DNA from 2 places in the Massilia sp. MP_M2 genome. Region 2 is predicted to be linked to the other one. Evidence: riboswitches for the same ligand, from Rfam matches in the RefSeq annotation. Region 2 holds a riboswitch; the other holds the start of a gene.
What was found. Region 2 has a riboswitch for thiamine pyrophosphate ahead of RCH14_RS06985 (TonB-dependent siderophore receptor). Riboswitches for the same ligand answer to the same signal wherever they lie in the genome.

Region 1 (7,532 bases), on a different contig from region 2:
AGTAGCGCGAAGCTCAGGTAATTGAGTTCGGTCCAGGTGCGTGGCGCACTGGCATTGACGGCGGCGGCGAAGGTGCCGGGATGGAGTTCCTGCAGCAGGATATACAGGTGCGTGAAGCCCCAGGCCAGCAGCGTGAACGTGGCCCCGGCCGCGAACAGTTCGTCGGTCGTGGCCAGTTCGTCGTCCATCATGTAGGCGATCAGGCTGCCAGCCGCGTAGAAGTAGAACAGCGCCTCCAGGCCCGACGACCAGGCCAGCAAGTGATTGAAACCGAACACGATCTGCGCCAGCAGCAGGCCGATGATCGGCACCGCGAGCGCCCAGCTCACACGCACCTCGCCGGGCGTGCGCCGCACCATGCGGATGGCAAAGGCCAGCACCACGATGCCGAAGCAGTTGAAGGCCACCTGGCCGGCCGGGGTGCCTTCGATGAACGGGTAGGACAGCATGCCGAGCAACTGCACCAGTAACAGGATGGCGGAGGGATGGCGGCGGGTGTGGATGAACAGGCGCGGAGCGAACATGATGGCAGGACAAAGTCGTAAGTACTGCCATTGTAGGTTCAGCCGGCCGAAAACAGGCTCCCGAATGCGTGCGCAGCCGTTTGCGGGTCAGCCGCGCCGTACACGCTCGTGATCGCGGCGACCATGTCGGCGCCGCGCGCGACCAGTGGTGCGGCGTTTTCCGGCGTCATGCCGCCGATGACGACAAGGGGCAGCGCAAATTCGGCGCGCGCCTGCCCGAGCAGTGCCGGCGCCGTCACGAAGGTGTATTTTTTGACGGGGGACGGATAGAAGCCGCCAAAGGCAAGGTAGCTGGCGCCGGCGTCGCGCGCGGCGCGCGCCAGCGTCAGGTCGCCGTAACACGAGGCGCCGACGATTTTGTCCCGGCCCAGCAGCGCGCGCGCAATGGCAATGTCCCTGTCCGACTGGCCCAGATGCACGCCGTCGGCATCGATCGCCTGGCACAGGTCGAGGTGGTCGTTGATGACGAGCGGACAGCCGTGGCGGCGGCACAGCGCCAGCAGCGCCGTGGCCTGTTCGAGGCGCAGCGATGCACTGGCATCCTTGTGGCGGTATTGCACCAGCGCGGCACCGGCGGTCAGCGCGGCGTCGGTGGCGGCCAGCAGCCGCTCGGTGTCGTTCCAGTTCGGTGTGACGAGATACAGGCCCTGCATGGTGGAATTCCTTCGTTATGGTTGATACAGGCGGCGCGGGATGCGCTGGCCCGGTGCAATCGCGAACGATTGCGCCAGCGCGGCATGTGTATAGGCCTGGGCGTGCTCGAGGGCGATGTCCATCGACTCGCCCAGCGCCAGGCGCGCCGCCAGCGCAGCGGCCAGCGTGCAGCCGCTGCCGTGGTAGGTATCGGGCAGGCGCGGCCAGCGCCACTCGCGCAGCGCCTGACCGTCCCGCAGCCAGCGGTTGACGACCGTATCGCCCGGCGCGTGGCCGCCCGTGACGAGCATCTGCGCCGGGCTCGTTGCCCCCAGCGCCTCGCGTTCCGGCAGGTTGGGCAGCGCGATCGTCGCCAGCGCCAGCAGATCGGACAAGGCAGCGATGGCGTTGCCCTGTCCCAGCGCGTCGCCATGGCCGCTGGCCAGCACCGGGTCGAGCACCACCGGCAGATCGGGGCGCTGCGCACGCAGGCCGCGAATGATGGCCGCGATTGCCGCCGCATTGGCCGCGTTGCCGGGGATGCCCAGCTTGACGGCGCGGATATCGAAGGCCGCGACCAGCGGCGCGGCCTGGCGCGCGACCAGGCCGGCGTCGACCGGCTGCACCTCGAACACGCGGTTGTTGTCCTGACAGGTCAGCGCCGTGGCCACCGGCAGCGCATGCGCGCCCTGCGCCGCAATGGCCAGGATGTCGGCCGCCAGGCCCGCGCCGCCGCCGGGATCGAGCCCGGCGAAGACCAGCACGCAGGGTGTCATGCGGCGACGTTGCTGGTGAGATTACCGGTGAGGTTAGCGGTGGCGTTAGCGGTGACGTTCCCCGTGATCTTGCCCTCGACCGGCGACGATGGCGACGCCGCGAAACGCTTGGGCATGCGCCCCGCCAGGCAGGCATCGCGCCCGGCCAGCACCGCATGCTTCATCGCGCGCGCCATACGCACCGGGTCGCGCGCGCCGGCGATCGCGGTGTTCATCAGCACGCCGTCGCAGCCGAGTTCCATCGCGATCGCCGCATCCGACGCCGTGCCCACGCCGGCGTCGACCAGCACCGGCACCGTGGCCTGCTCAATGATCAGCGACAGGTTCAAGGGGTTGAGGATGCCCATCCCCGAGCCGATCAGCGACGCCAGCGGCATCACCGCCACGCAGCCGATCTCTTGCAGGATACGGGCCTGGATCGGATCGTCGCTGCAGTAGACCATGACGTCGAAGCCGTCGCGCACCAGCGTTTCGGCGGCCTTGAGTGTCTCGGGCATGTGCGGGAACAGCGTGGTGGCGTCGCCCAGCACTTCGAGCTTGACGAGGTTGCGCCCGCCCAGCAGCTCGCGCGCCATCTGCAGCGTATAGACCGCATCCTTGGCATTGAAGCAGCCGGCCGTATTGGGCAGGATGGTGAACTCCGACGGCGGCAGCACGTCGAGCAGGCTGGGCGCGTTCGGGTCCTGGCCGATGTTCACGCGGCGGATCGCCACCGTGATGATCTCGGCACCGGCCGCCAGCGTGGCCTCGCGCGTTTGTGCCAGGTCGCGGTACTTGCCGCTGCCGACCAGCAGGCGCGAGTGGTAGGCACGCCCGGCGATGGTAAGCACGTCTTGCTGCATGTCTTGCTGCATGTCTTGCTGCATGTCTTGCTGTATTTCTTGCTGCATGAGTTGGTTCATGACATTCATCCTGTTCTCCTTTAGCCGCCACCGATGGCGCGCACGATATCGACCCGGTCCTGCGCCTGCAGGCGGCGCGTCGGCCACTGCTGGCGCGGCACCACCTCGCGGTTCACGGCCAGCGCCATGCCCTGCCCGCTCAGGTCCAGCTGCTCGAGCAGGCCGGCGAGCGTCTGGCCCGGTGGCACGCCACACGGCGCGCCATTGACTTCGATGGATGTCATTCAGACCTCCCGGTACAGTCGGGCGCCATTGCGCACGAACTCGATCGCTTTTTCCTGCATCCCCTGCTGCAAGGCTGTTTCGCCCCCCACGCCATTGGCGGCGGCGTAGGCGCGCACTTCCTGCGTGATCTTCATCGAGCAGAAATGCGGGCCGCACATCGAGCAGAAATGGGCCACCTTGGCCGAATCCTTGGGCAGGGTCTCGTCGTGGAATTCGCGCGCCTTGTCGGGATCCAGACCCAGGTTGAACTGGTCGTCCCAGCGGAACTCGAAGCGCGCCTTCGACAGCGCGTTGTCGCGCAACTGCGCGCCCGGATGGCCCTTGGCCAGGTCGGCCGCGTGGGCCGCGATCTTGTACGTGATGATGCCGTCCTTGACGTCCTGTTTGTCAGGCAGGCCCAGGTGCTCCTTGGGCGTCACGTAGCACAGCATCGCCGTGCCGTACCAGCCAATCGTGGCCGCGCCGATGCCGGACGTGATGTGGTCGTAGCCGGGCGCGATATCCGTCGTGAGCGGCCCGAGCGTGTAGAACGGCGCTTCATGGCACTGTTCGAGCTGCAGGTCCATGTTCTCTTTGATCAGGTGCAGCGGCACGTGGCCGGGGCCCTCGATAATCGTCTGCACGTCGTGCTTCCACGCGATCTGCGTGAGTTCGCCCAGCGTTTTCAGTTCGGCCAGCTGGGCTTCGTCGTTGGCGTCGTAGATCGAGCCGGGGCGCAAGCCATCGCCCAGGCTGAACGTCACGTCGTACGCCTTCATGATGTCGCAGATGTCTTCGAAATGGGTGTACAGGAACGATTCGCGGTGGTGCGCCAGGCACCATTTGGCCATGATCGAGCCGCCGCGCGAGACGATGCCCGTCAGGCGATTCGCCGTCATCGGCACGTAGCGCAGCAACACGCCGGCGTGGATCGTGAAGTAGTCGACGCCCTGCTCGGCCTGTTCGACCAGTGTGTCGCGGAAGATCTCCCAGGTCAGGTCTTCGGCCTTGCCATTGACCTTTTCCAGCGCCTGGTAGATCGGCACCGTGCCGATTGGCACCGGGCTGTTACGGATGATCCACTCACGTGTTTCGTGGATATGCTTGCCGGTCGACAGATCCATCACCGTGTCGGCGCCCCAGCGGATCGCCCAGGTCATTTTTTCTACTTCTTCGCCAATCGACGAGGTCACGGCCGAATTGCCGATATTGGCATTGACCTTGACCAGGAAGTTGCGGCCGATGATCATCGGCTCGATTTCCGGGTGGTTGATGTTGAGGGGGATGACGGCGCGCCCGCGCGCGACTTCCGAGCGCACGAATTCGGGTGTGATTTCAGCGGGGATGCTGGCACCAAACGACTGGCCCGGATGCTGGCGCCCCATCAGGTCGGCAACCCGCTTGCCCATCGGGCCGGACGCATGCAGCGACGCGATGTATTCCTTGCGCTGCATGTTTTCGCGCAGCGCGATGAATTCCATTTCGGGCGTGATGATGCCCTGGCGCGCGTAGTGCATCTGCGTGACGTTGGCACCGCTTAAGGCGCGGCGCGGCGCGCGCTGCAGGTCAAAGCGCAGCGCGGTCAAGGCCGGATCGTGCAGCCGCTGCTGGCCATACTGCGACGACGGCCCGGCCAGTTGCTCGGTGTCGCCGCGCCCGTCGATCCATGGCTGGCGCATCGGCGCCAGGCCGCTGCGGATATCGATCGCGGTCGCCGGTTCGGTGTACGGCCCGGACGTGTCGTAGACGAACAGCGGTGGATTGGGTTCGCCGCCAAAGCTGTCGGACGTGGCCGACTGGCTGATCGCGCGCATCGGCACGCGAATATCGGGGCGGCTGCCTTCGATATAGACCTTGCGGGAGTTTGGTAGCGATGCGATGGCCGCCTGGTCCACCGTGGCGGTGGCGGCATCGAACAGTTGCGAAGACTTCGGAGGTGCGTTCATGTGGCTCCCTTGCGTGCATGAGAGCCAGCAAAGGAGTTACCGGGTGCGGCAAGGTCGGGCGCAAGACTGCGCACGGCCGCACGAATCGGCTGCTTCCCTTCGCTGGCATTATCCAGATCAGGTTCGGAGGGTATTTCTCACCCACGCATCGTTACAACAGCAACGACGTGCAGGACCCCTAGCGTTTGCTGCCAGTGATGGCAGCGGGTGGATTATAGCCGAACGGATATTGGATGGGGCATCATGGTTACAACATCGGCGGCTCGGCCGGCAACGGCAGCAATTGCAGCACGCCGTCGATGAAACGCACCTCGACGAACGGCGTCTGCGCCGGCTCGACCGCACGGCGCACTGTCGGCCCGCCCTGCACCGCCACCTCGAGCTGCACGCTGGGTTCGCCCACCGCCACATCGAACGAATCCGCACGCGAAATTGTCAGGTCGGTACTCACGTTCGGACGGTCATAGACCTGCTTGCCGTCGACCCGCACGCTGACTGTGTTGTCTTGAAATCCCTCGCCCAACCTCACGCGTAACGTCATCGCTTGCCTCGCCTTTCCTTTAATTGCAACAGGTTTGCCGGCCAAGCCCCCCGAAAAGCAGGCTTGGCCGGAACAGAGTAACGCCAGCATGGCCAGCCCGATTGCCCGACGCGGCGCCGACCATCGGGCATCGGTCATGCCTTGCGGTGCACCCGCGTGCCCGGCCCGGTCGCGGCGCCCGCCGCAGGACCGCCCTGAACCGTGGCCAGGCAGGTGAGCAAATCGCCCTGGGACACCGGATCGAGTACCCTGGCCTGGGTGGCGCTCGAGAGCAATGCGACACTCTCGTCGAGACGCGCTGCGCGCACGAACAGCGGCTTGCCGTCACCCGCATTGACTGTCTTGAACGCGCGGGCAGCATTGACGCCCTTGACCATGCGCACATAGGCGGCCATCGGATGCATGTCGAAGCGGTCGAGCACCTCGTCGAAGGCGGCGTTACCCGAGCGCAGCGTAGCGTTGTCCGACCCCTGCAGGTATAACAGCGCGCCCTGGTCGTCGCCCATGAACAGGTCGGCCAGCACGTTGTCGTCGGTACTGACCGGATAGCGCACGCGCACTGTCAGGATATCGGACAGCACTTGCGAACCGTCGAGCGCCGCATACGCGGCCCGCACCCGGTACTGGCCCGGCTGGCCGAAATAGAAACCATCCTTGCCATAGCCGATATAGGCGCTGTCCTGAACCGGGTTGTCCACCCCGAGCATCGTCTGGCGTTCGCCGACCAGGTGGTCGATCATCGGCTCGTAGGCGCAAACCCGGCCGCCAGGTTGTTCGATGACGATCTTCACCAGGCCATAGTTCGGATGCAGCCAGGTATGGGCGCGGCGCCCGCGCGTGTCGGTGGCGCGCAGCTTGAGCCCGAGCACCACCGGCTCACCCAGCGCGAAGCTGCGCTGGTGGGTCGATATCTCGAGCACCAGGCCGGATTCGTCCGAGATCGGATCGGCCATCACGTCGCGCCCAAGCGAGGCGCCGCTCGTGAAGCTGTTGCCGCCCATGACGACGTCGTTGCGGAAACCGTGGCGGAGATGGATCAGCTCTTCGTCGTCGAAGCGGAAGTCGAAGCTGCTCCAATAGCCTGGCGCGCCGCCGTTCGGGTAGTACCACGGGTAGTTCATCCATGACAGCGCTTCGGGGCGGTTTGGCTTAGGCGGATTGGCATACGATTTCTGCCACGAGTGCATCAGGTTGAAGCAGTGCCCCAGTTCGTGCACGTAGGTGTAGAGCTGCAGCCGCAGTTGCTCGGCCGTGGAACCGCCGATTCCGGCGTGAAACACGGCGCAGCCCTGGCGCTGCTTGCCCTGCTGGTCGAACATGATGCCGTACAGACCCGTGCCGAGGTCATGCTGCTGCGCCACCAGCTGCCATACGCACCACTGCTGCAGGTCGCCCCACAGCGAAAAATGCTGCTGCATCGACGCGTGCAGCTCGGCATTGCTCCAGGTAGCGTTGCCCCCGGCGGCGCTGACATCGATGACATTGTTGCCGGCAGTGGGCACCATGCCGATGCCTGCTTCGCCAAAGGCGCTGACCACGTTGACCGTGCGGGCGCTGCCGCCCGAAGGCAGCGCCCCCGTGTTGTAGCTAGTAAATGGGGTGGTCGCCACGTCGGACACGCTGTCGGTTTCGATGCGCACAGTGCGAAAATGCAGTGAAGAGAAGGGGCAGTGATAGGACGCCCCTGGTGTATTGTTGACCGTGAAGAACTGCAGCGTGGCCGCGGCCTGCGGCTGGAAAATGTTTACGCGCGGGATCGTCACCTGGATCACCGGCGCCCCGGCCGCGAACGTGAAGCGGCCCATGCCCTTGACGACAATGCGGGTGGTCGACACCGTCACGGTGGGGCTGTCGACCACGAACGAGCCGAAGTACGACTTGGTCTTGCCGCTGGTCTGGTAAAAGTCGCCGCTGACCCGGCGCATTGGCCGGTTGCGGTCGACGTCGACCCGCAGGTCGAGCTGGAAGCTGCCCAGCGAGGCCGCGTAGCAACCGCTGACCGCCTT
Region 2 (7,532 bases):
CGCGACTCGCCGCAGTGCGGTGCATGCTGCGGGACTGCGCCGCGTCCGCAGCAACGTTTGCCGCTGACGCGCTGTCATCGACAGATTCGTTCCCGGTCAGAGGGCTTGGTGCGAGGGCGGCTTCCGGGGGGGCGATGTGCTTCATGATGATCTTTCTTGCTGATAAATTAGTACCGCCATTATGACCTGCTCCGGATGGCGACCCCGCATTCGCGCCGATCAAGGTGACGCGACGCGCTTGGCGCGCCCCCGGGCATCGCCCAATTGTGGCTATTGAGCAACGCCCCGCAGAGAACCAAACCCTGCAAACAGGGCGACTGACCCCAATCGTGTTGGTTCCTGACGAATCATTACACTTTCTCCATGCACACGTTGGCGATAGGGAACATAATTGCACTGAGGAACTAATTTAATAAAGTTCGCCCGTCACCACCTGCCCAATGGAGCGCTCGATGATCTTCGCGCGATTGACCCAACGCTGGCATGCTCTGCGCCACTGGCGGGAGCACCAGTCCCAGACTCCCCACGTCCGCTTCGAGAACGCGACCTTCAGCCGGGCGTACCGGGATGCGGTGCAAGGCAGCGCCGGTCTGGTCTTGTGGCAGCACGATGGCGAGCATGGCCGCTTTGCGCTGCAACTGCGGAGCGCAAAGCGCGACGATCCGCAGGATGGGCTGACCTTGATGCTGCTCGCGAATGGCGCGGTCCTGCACCGACTGTCCTGGACCTGGGCCGACGGCGCGCAGCTTGCCCTTCCGGTGGCGAGCGTCCCGCTGGTGACGCATAACGCCGGCCTGTGGCGCAATGCCGGCCCGGCCTTCGATGCGTTCGAACGCGCGTTCCCGAACAATTCGCCCAGCTTCTTCGCATTTGCCGCCCTGCAGGGCGCGGCGCAGGCGCTGGGCATCGACCGCGTGCTCGCGCTGCGCGCTACTGCGCACCCGGCCTACGCGGCAGACCAGCACGCGACATTCGAGAGCGGCTACGATGGCTTCTGGCGCATCCTGGGCGGCGCCGAATGCGATGCGCGCCACTACCAGATCACGCTGCCGTTCTATCTCAAGCCGCTGGCGGACATGCCGTCGAAGCACCGCAAGCGCGCCGCCCAGCGCCGCGAGCAGTGGCGCGCGATCGGCGACGCCGCCTGCACTACGCTGCTGCGCTACATGGCGCCGGTCGCGACGCCCGGCGCCGTGGCCGGCACCCGCACCACCGCGCAAGCCTGACACCGCCAAGACGCTTGCCAGATTCACCACGGCCGTCAAGCGCCGTGCTACACTCGCGCCTTCGCTAGGGGTCCTGGAACATTGTTCCGGGTGAGACATACCCTTCGTACCTGATCTGGATAATGCCAGCGAAGGAAAGCGCAAAGCAGCCCTCCCGTTCGTTTGCCCTTCCCCCACGTTGGCTCCGGCTTGATTTCAAAGCGGCGCGCCTCCGTGGCGCGCAAACACGAGCACACCATGACCTTCACTCTGAAGCACCACGTTCTTGCCTGCGCCATCGTGCAGGCCTTCGTTGTCACGCCTGCCGCAGTCGCACAGGACACCATCCCCTCGGTCGTCGTCACCAGCAGCAAATGGATCGCGCTCGACCGCGCCAGTGTCGGCGGCTTCGCCGAAACGCAGCTGCTCGACGCGCCAGCGTCGATTACCTCGATCGGCCAGGGCCAGATGCAGGACCTGTCGATCCGCAGCGTCACCGATGCGAGCCGCTACGATGCGTCGATTGGCGACGCCTACAACGCTATCGGCTACGCCGAACAGTTTTCGGTGCGCGGCTTCACGCTCGACAACGCGACCAGCTACCGCAAGGACATGATCGCGATCTCGGGCGACACGCAGATCCCGCTCGAGAACAAGGAACGCATCGAAATCCTGCGCGGCCTGGCCGGCCTGCAGGCGGGCGTTGCAGCGCCCGGCGGCATGCTCAACTTCGCCACCAAGCGCCCGACCAATGCGCCGCTGCGTTCGGCCACGGTCGAAGTGCGCGAACGCGGCACCGTGTACGGCGCGGTCGACCTGGGCGGGCGCTTCGCCGACCGCCGCTTCGGCTACCGCATCAATGCCGCCGCCGAAGACCTGAAATCGTACGTGCGCGGCGCCGACGGCAAGCGCCAGTTTATCTCGGCCGCCTTCGACTGGCAGATGTCACCCGACGCGCTGTTCCAGATCGACGTCGACCACCAGCACAAGTCGCAGGTCACCGCCCCCGGCTACCAGCTGCTGCGCAACGAAGCCCTGCCCACTGGGATCTCGGCGAAAACGCTGCTCAACGACCAGCCATGGACGCGCCCCGTCGACACCGACAGCAGCAATCTCGGGCTGCGCTTCGAGTACCGCATCAGCGAGCGCTGGAGCGCGACCGTCAACGCCAACAAGCACTGGTTCAAGCGCGACGACTTCACCGCCTTCCCGTACGGTTGCAGCAACGAGGGCGACGGCTACTACCCTGGTTACTGCTCGAACGGCGACTACGACGTGTACGACTTCCAGAGCACCGGCGAGCGCAAGACGCCGTGGGGCGCGCAAGCGATGCTGCAGGGCCGCTTCGACACGGGCGCCATGCGCCACGCGCTGACGATCGGCAGCGCCTACGCGCAGCGCCACGACAGCTTCGGCGAATACGTCTACGACTACGTCGGCTCGAGCAATATCTGGCAAAACCAGATCGTGCCGCCGGTGGACAGCAGCCGCGTGACCGGCCCCGTAATGGAACGCCGCGCAACCGAAGAGCGCTCACTGTTCGTGCAGGATGTCGTGACCCTGGCGCCAGCCTGGACGCTGCACGCCGGCGTGCGCTACGTCCAGCTCAAGCTCGATGCGCTGGAAGAAATCGACCAGGCGCGCGTGAAATCGAAAGACTCGTTCGCGCTGCCGAACGTGGCGCTCGTGTATGCGCCGGCGCCGGACTGGCGCGTGTACGGCTCGATCAGCCACGGCCTGCAATACGGCGGCATCGCGCCGATGGAGACGGTCAACCAGAACACGGTGCTCTCGCCAAGCCGCTCGAAGCAGTTCGAATTCGGCGTCAAGCGCAACGTGAACGAGCAGCTGGCGCTGTCCGGCGCCCTCTTCGAAATCACCCAGGGCCTCGAATACACGAATGCCGCCAACGTCTTCGTGCGCGCGGGCGAGCAGACGCACCGCGGCATCGAACTGTCGGCGCAGGGTCGCGCCCTGCCCGGCCTGAACTACAACCTGTCGCTGATGGCGCTCGATACGAACCAGAAGGACACGGGCGACGCCAGCACCGAAGGCAAGCGCGTGACCAATGTGCCGGAACTGCGCACGGCCGCGTGGATCGAGTACGCGGTGCCGCAGGTGGCGGGGCTCAAGCTGGACGCGCAGTGGCAGTATTCGGGTAACAAGGTGTTCGACCCGGCCAACCGCGTTAAGGTGCCGGGATACCATGTGGCCGGGTTCGGCGCATCGTACCTGCTGCGCGCGGGCGGTTTGAACACGATCATCCGGGCGCGGATGGATAATGCGTTCGACAAGTTCTACTGGCGCGACGTGACGCAGTCGCTGGGCGGGTATTTGCTGCCGGGGGCGCCAAGGACGTTCAGGGTGTCGGCGCAGATTGATTTTTGATGTTCAAGAATCGATCACCGCTTATTTGACGGCCAGCGCGGTTGCTTTCTGAAGCAACTGCGTGGCCTTGGATAGTACGGGGCCTGCCATTGCATCTTGCTGCAGGATTGCTGCGGGCCCTTTTACTGCTGGGATTGATTCCGCTACCGGGATAAGGAAACAAGAGTCATGTATTTGTACGCCCGATATCTGGGTCGCCAGGGAAAGCCCACGCTCATCCACCAACAAATCGTGTTTGCAGCGGGGTTTGCCGCGATCGGGAGGGTTTCAACCGGCTATTGTCTGGCGAACAATTAGATGGCTTTGTCAGGCGCTTTTAATCCGACAACTCCAGCAACTTGCCCAGACAGCGCCGCTCAAACCCGTTCAACCCCTGCATCACCAGCGGATCATCGTCACCCATCACACCAGCGTCCAGCAGCAGGCGTAGCGTGGCAATCCGGTCACCCAGCGCCAGCGCCTGCGCCGGATGCGAGCCCTCCGGTTCATGCGCATGCGCGATCGCGTCGACGACGTCCGGTGGAAAATCCCAGTGGCTGGCGATCACCGCCGACAGCTCGCGGCTGGCGGCAAAGAATGCGATGCCAAATTCGCCGGAGCCCGGCACCTTGCCTTCACAGACGCGGTCGGCGATCTGGAATGCCACCTGCAAGCCCAGGTTCTGCATCAGGCCCGCAAGATAGGACTCGAACACCCCGGCGGACAGCCCCGGTGCCATGACGCTGGCGGCGAATGCGCAGCGTTCGGCATGCTTCCAGACGACCGGCGCCACCTGGCGCGCCACGCCCTGCGTCGTCACGCGCAGCAGTGGACGAAACGCGATGCGCGCGAGCAGCATGCGCAAGCCGTTCAGGCCGAGCATCGTCACGGCGCCTTCGAGCGTTTCGATGGGCGTCACCGGACGATAATAGGCGCTGTTGGCTTCGCGGATGACTTCAGCCACCAGCACCAAGTCACGCCCCACCTGGGCCGACAGCGCGCCGGTCGAGATGTTCTCGTCCGACAGCGCGGTCAGGAGCTGCGAGATCAGTTCGGGGATGCGTGGCACCAGGCCGGACGCGCAGACAGGATCGGCGGCAAGCGAGCGCACTTCGTCCAGGATCTGCGCCTCCTGTTCGGGTGACGCCGCGCATCGGCTGCTGGCCGTCAACCAGCGATAATAGGTGGCCTGTACCTCGGTCGCCATGGCTTGACCGTCGGCGAACGTCAGCGCTGCGCTGACCGGTGCCGGCGCGACGGTGTCCTTCTCGGCGCCGCCCAGCAAGCGACCAATCCAATTTTTCATCGCGTCCCGCCCCATGTTCAGAAAGTAGCATATTGTAATGCCACAAAGAAACAAAATGACGTCACCATGAAACTATTTGGCGTCACCGTGCCCGTGTCTGTGATATCGGCAGCGCGCCGGGTCAGGCCATGATACGGGTCAATGGTCGTGGCAAGCCTGCCGACAATCCCGCTTACGGTGCGCCGAGCAGCTGTTCCACCTGCCGCAAGCGCTGCACGAGGTCCCCTGCCAGCAAGGTATACGCGACACCACGCGCGGCGAGCGTCTCGAGCAGCATCCGGTGCACCATCTGGCGCACCGCTTCCGATTCGCGCTGCAGGCCGTCCGGCTCCCACGGGCCGTCGGGCGCCGTCACCAGCGTGATGGCGTAAGCGTGATGTGCGGCGAGCTGCGCCAGTTGCGCATCCACCCGGTCCCAGTATACGCGGCTGTACAACGCCGTCATCAAGGCTGTCGTGTCGCAGAACAGGTAGCGCCGCGCGACGCGCTCTGCTGCATCTTCGCGCGCCAGTTGCGTGCGCGCGATGCCGAACTGGTCTTCCTCGCGCGGCACGCGGGCGTGGACGTCGACGAATTCGCGCAGGTATTCGGGCACCCAGACCGTGTTGTAGCGGCGCGCCAGCGCTTCGGACAGCGTGGACTTGCCCGACGATTCAGCGCCCAGAATCGCAATCCTGGCTACGCCCTCAATGCCGGCAGCGGGCAGGTTCATGCCCGCTTTTCCACATGCGCCGCCCAGGCGCGCAGGCCGGCAATCGCCAGCAGCACGAACACGCCATACAGCACGGCCGTGAGCATCAGGCCCTTGTAGACATACAGCCCGACATACAGGATATCGACGGCGATCCAGATGTGCCAGTTCTCGAGCTTCTTGCGCGCCAGGAGCAGTTGCCCCATCAGGCTGCCGGCGGTAAGAAAGCCATCGGCGTGCGGCACGTCGGTATCGGTGAAATGGTCTAGGAAGGTCGAGAGCAGCACGAAGCCGGCGAACCAGGTGACCAGGACCCAGGCACGGGTGCCGGAATTGAGGCGCTTGACGACCAGCGGCCCATTGCCAGCGCCGCGCAGCCACATGCTCCAGCCCCAGATCGACGCGCCGATGAACACGAACTGCAGCCCCATGTCGCCATACAGCTTTGCCTCGAAAAACACCACCGCGTAAGTAGCGGACGACGCGATCGAAAACAGCCAGGCCCAGTGCTTCTGGCGGATGTTGAGTACGACCGTGGTGACGGCCAGCAGGAACGAGATCAGTTCGAGTGGCGACGTCACCAGGCCGGCGAGGACGAGGGGTTCGTTCATGCGTTGACGTATCCGGCTTACTTCTTCGCTTACTGCTTCGGATACTTGATCGTCATTTCCTTGAGCAGGTTGTCGGCATGATCGACCTCCTTCATCACCCACAGCATGTAGCGGATATCCACGTGGATCGCGCGCGTGATGGCGGTGTCGAAGTACCAGTCCTTGGTGATCGATTCATAGGTCGAATCGAAGTTCAGGCCCACCAGTTCGCCCCGTCCGTTCATCACGGCCGACCCTGAATTGCCGCCCGTGGTGTCGGCGCTCGACAGGAAGTTGACTGGCACCGTGCCCAGCGCCTTGTCCTTGAACACGCCGTAGCGCTTGCCCTGGATCGCGCCCTTGAGCGCGGCCGGGACGATGAACGGGTCCTTGTCGGTTTCCTTCTCGAGAATGCCTTCGACGGTGGTGAACGGCCCTTTCAGCAGGCCGTCGCGCGGTGCGTATGGCGACACGGTGCCGTAGGTCACGCGCAGCGTCGAGTTGGCATCCGGGTAGACCGGCTTGCCCTGCGACGTCTTGAACGCGATCACGGCCGCCATGTATTGCGGGATCACGCGCTCCAGATTGCCGTCGATGTCGTTGCGCTGATTTTCCAGCGCCATGCCGGCATCGTGCAGGCGCACGGCCAGCGCGATGAACGGGTCGTTCGAGGCGCGAAACGCCTGCGGGTCCTTGCCGATCCAGGCCAGGCGCTTGGCGGTGTCGGCCAGCTCGCTGCTGCGGTACAGCGCCGGCAGCGCTCCTTCAGTCGGCAGCAGCGCGTCGAGACCCTGCGGGCGAACAGCGCCATCGATGCGCGCGTAGCGGGCCAGCGCCGCCTTGTAGCGCGCTTCGTCCACGGCTGGCACGAACGACTGCTCGAGCCGCGTCAGGCGCGCCTTGATGAACGACAGGTCGCGTTCCTGGTAGCCGCCTTCGCGCTGCGCGTCCGGCTTCTGACGCTCAAGGGCCAGGCGATACAGCGCGCGCGCGCTCTTGAGCAGGTCGCTGTGGGTGGCTTCGTTCCAGGCGGCTTCCTGGCGTTGCAGGGCCATGTCCTGGGCGATCACGGCGTCCAGTTCGGTCAACAGGTTCTTGTTGGCGCCGGCGTGGCGTTGCTGCCAGGTGCGGAACTCGGCATCCTGCACGTCCTTGATGGCGGCGATGTCCTTGCGCGCAAAGCCGTCCATCAGGCCCTGCGTCTTTTTCAGCACGTTGTTCAGGCTCTTGGCCACGCTGGCGTAACGCACGTCCCAGGCGGGATTGCCCTGGGTGGTGGCGGCGATGGTCGCCAGGTCGGCCGTGATCGTGGCCGCCTTGGCCGGGAAATCGACGTCACGCGCGAAGCGGATTTCGCTTGGCAGCTTGTAGCG

Region 1: it holds a riboswitch for thiamine pyrophosphate, as region 2 does, so the genes downstream of both, thiC (phosphomethylpyrimidine synthase ThiC) here and RCH14_RS06985 (TonB-dependent siderophore receptor) in region 2, are expected to answer to the same signal.

Annotation. Positions count from the first base shown of each region.
Region 1 is NZ_JBCHJF010000001.1:928,988-936,519, forward strand. It holds gene RCH14_RS04175 (potassium channel family protein) at 1-524, opposite strand, end outside; gene thiE (thiamine phosphate synthase) at 563-1,177, opposite strand; gene RCH14_RS04185 (bifunctional hydroxymethylpyrimidine kinase/phosphomethylpyrimidine kinase) at 1,193-1,933, opposite strand; partial or broken gene RCH14_RS04190 (thiazole synthase) at 1,999-2,775, opposite strand; gene thiS (sulfur carrier protein ThiS) at 2,856-3,059, opposite strand; gene thiC (phosphomethylpyrimidine synthase ThiC) at 3,060-4,985, opposite strand; TPP riboswitch at 5,063-5,175, opposite strand; gene RCH14_RS04205 (hypothetical protein) at 5,233-5,526, opposite strand; gene RCH14_RS04210 (hypothetical protein) at 5,661-7,532, opposite strand, start outside.
Region 2 is NZ_JBCHJF010000002.1:477,216-484,747, reverse strand. It holds gene RCH14_RS06995 (hypothetical protein) at 1-145, opposite strand, end outside; gene RCH14_RS06990 (DUF535 family protein) at 453-1,226, shown strand; TPP riboswitch at 1,283-1,380, shown strand; gene RCH14_RS06985 (TonB-dependent siderophore receptor) at 1,464-3,593, shown strand; gene RCH14_RS06980 (HDOD domain-containing protein) at 3,910-4,878, opposite strand; gene RCH14_RS06975 (ATP-binding protein) at 5,051-5,590, opposite strand; gene pnuC (nicotinamide riboside transporter PnuC) at 5,587-6,180, opposite strand; gene RCH14_RS06965 (S46 family peptidase) at 6,210-7,532, opposite strand, start outside.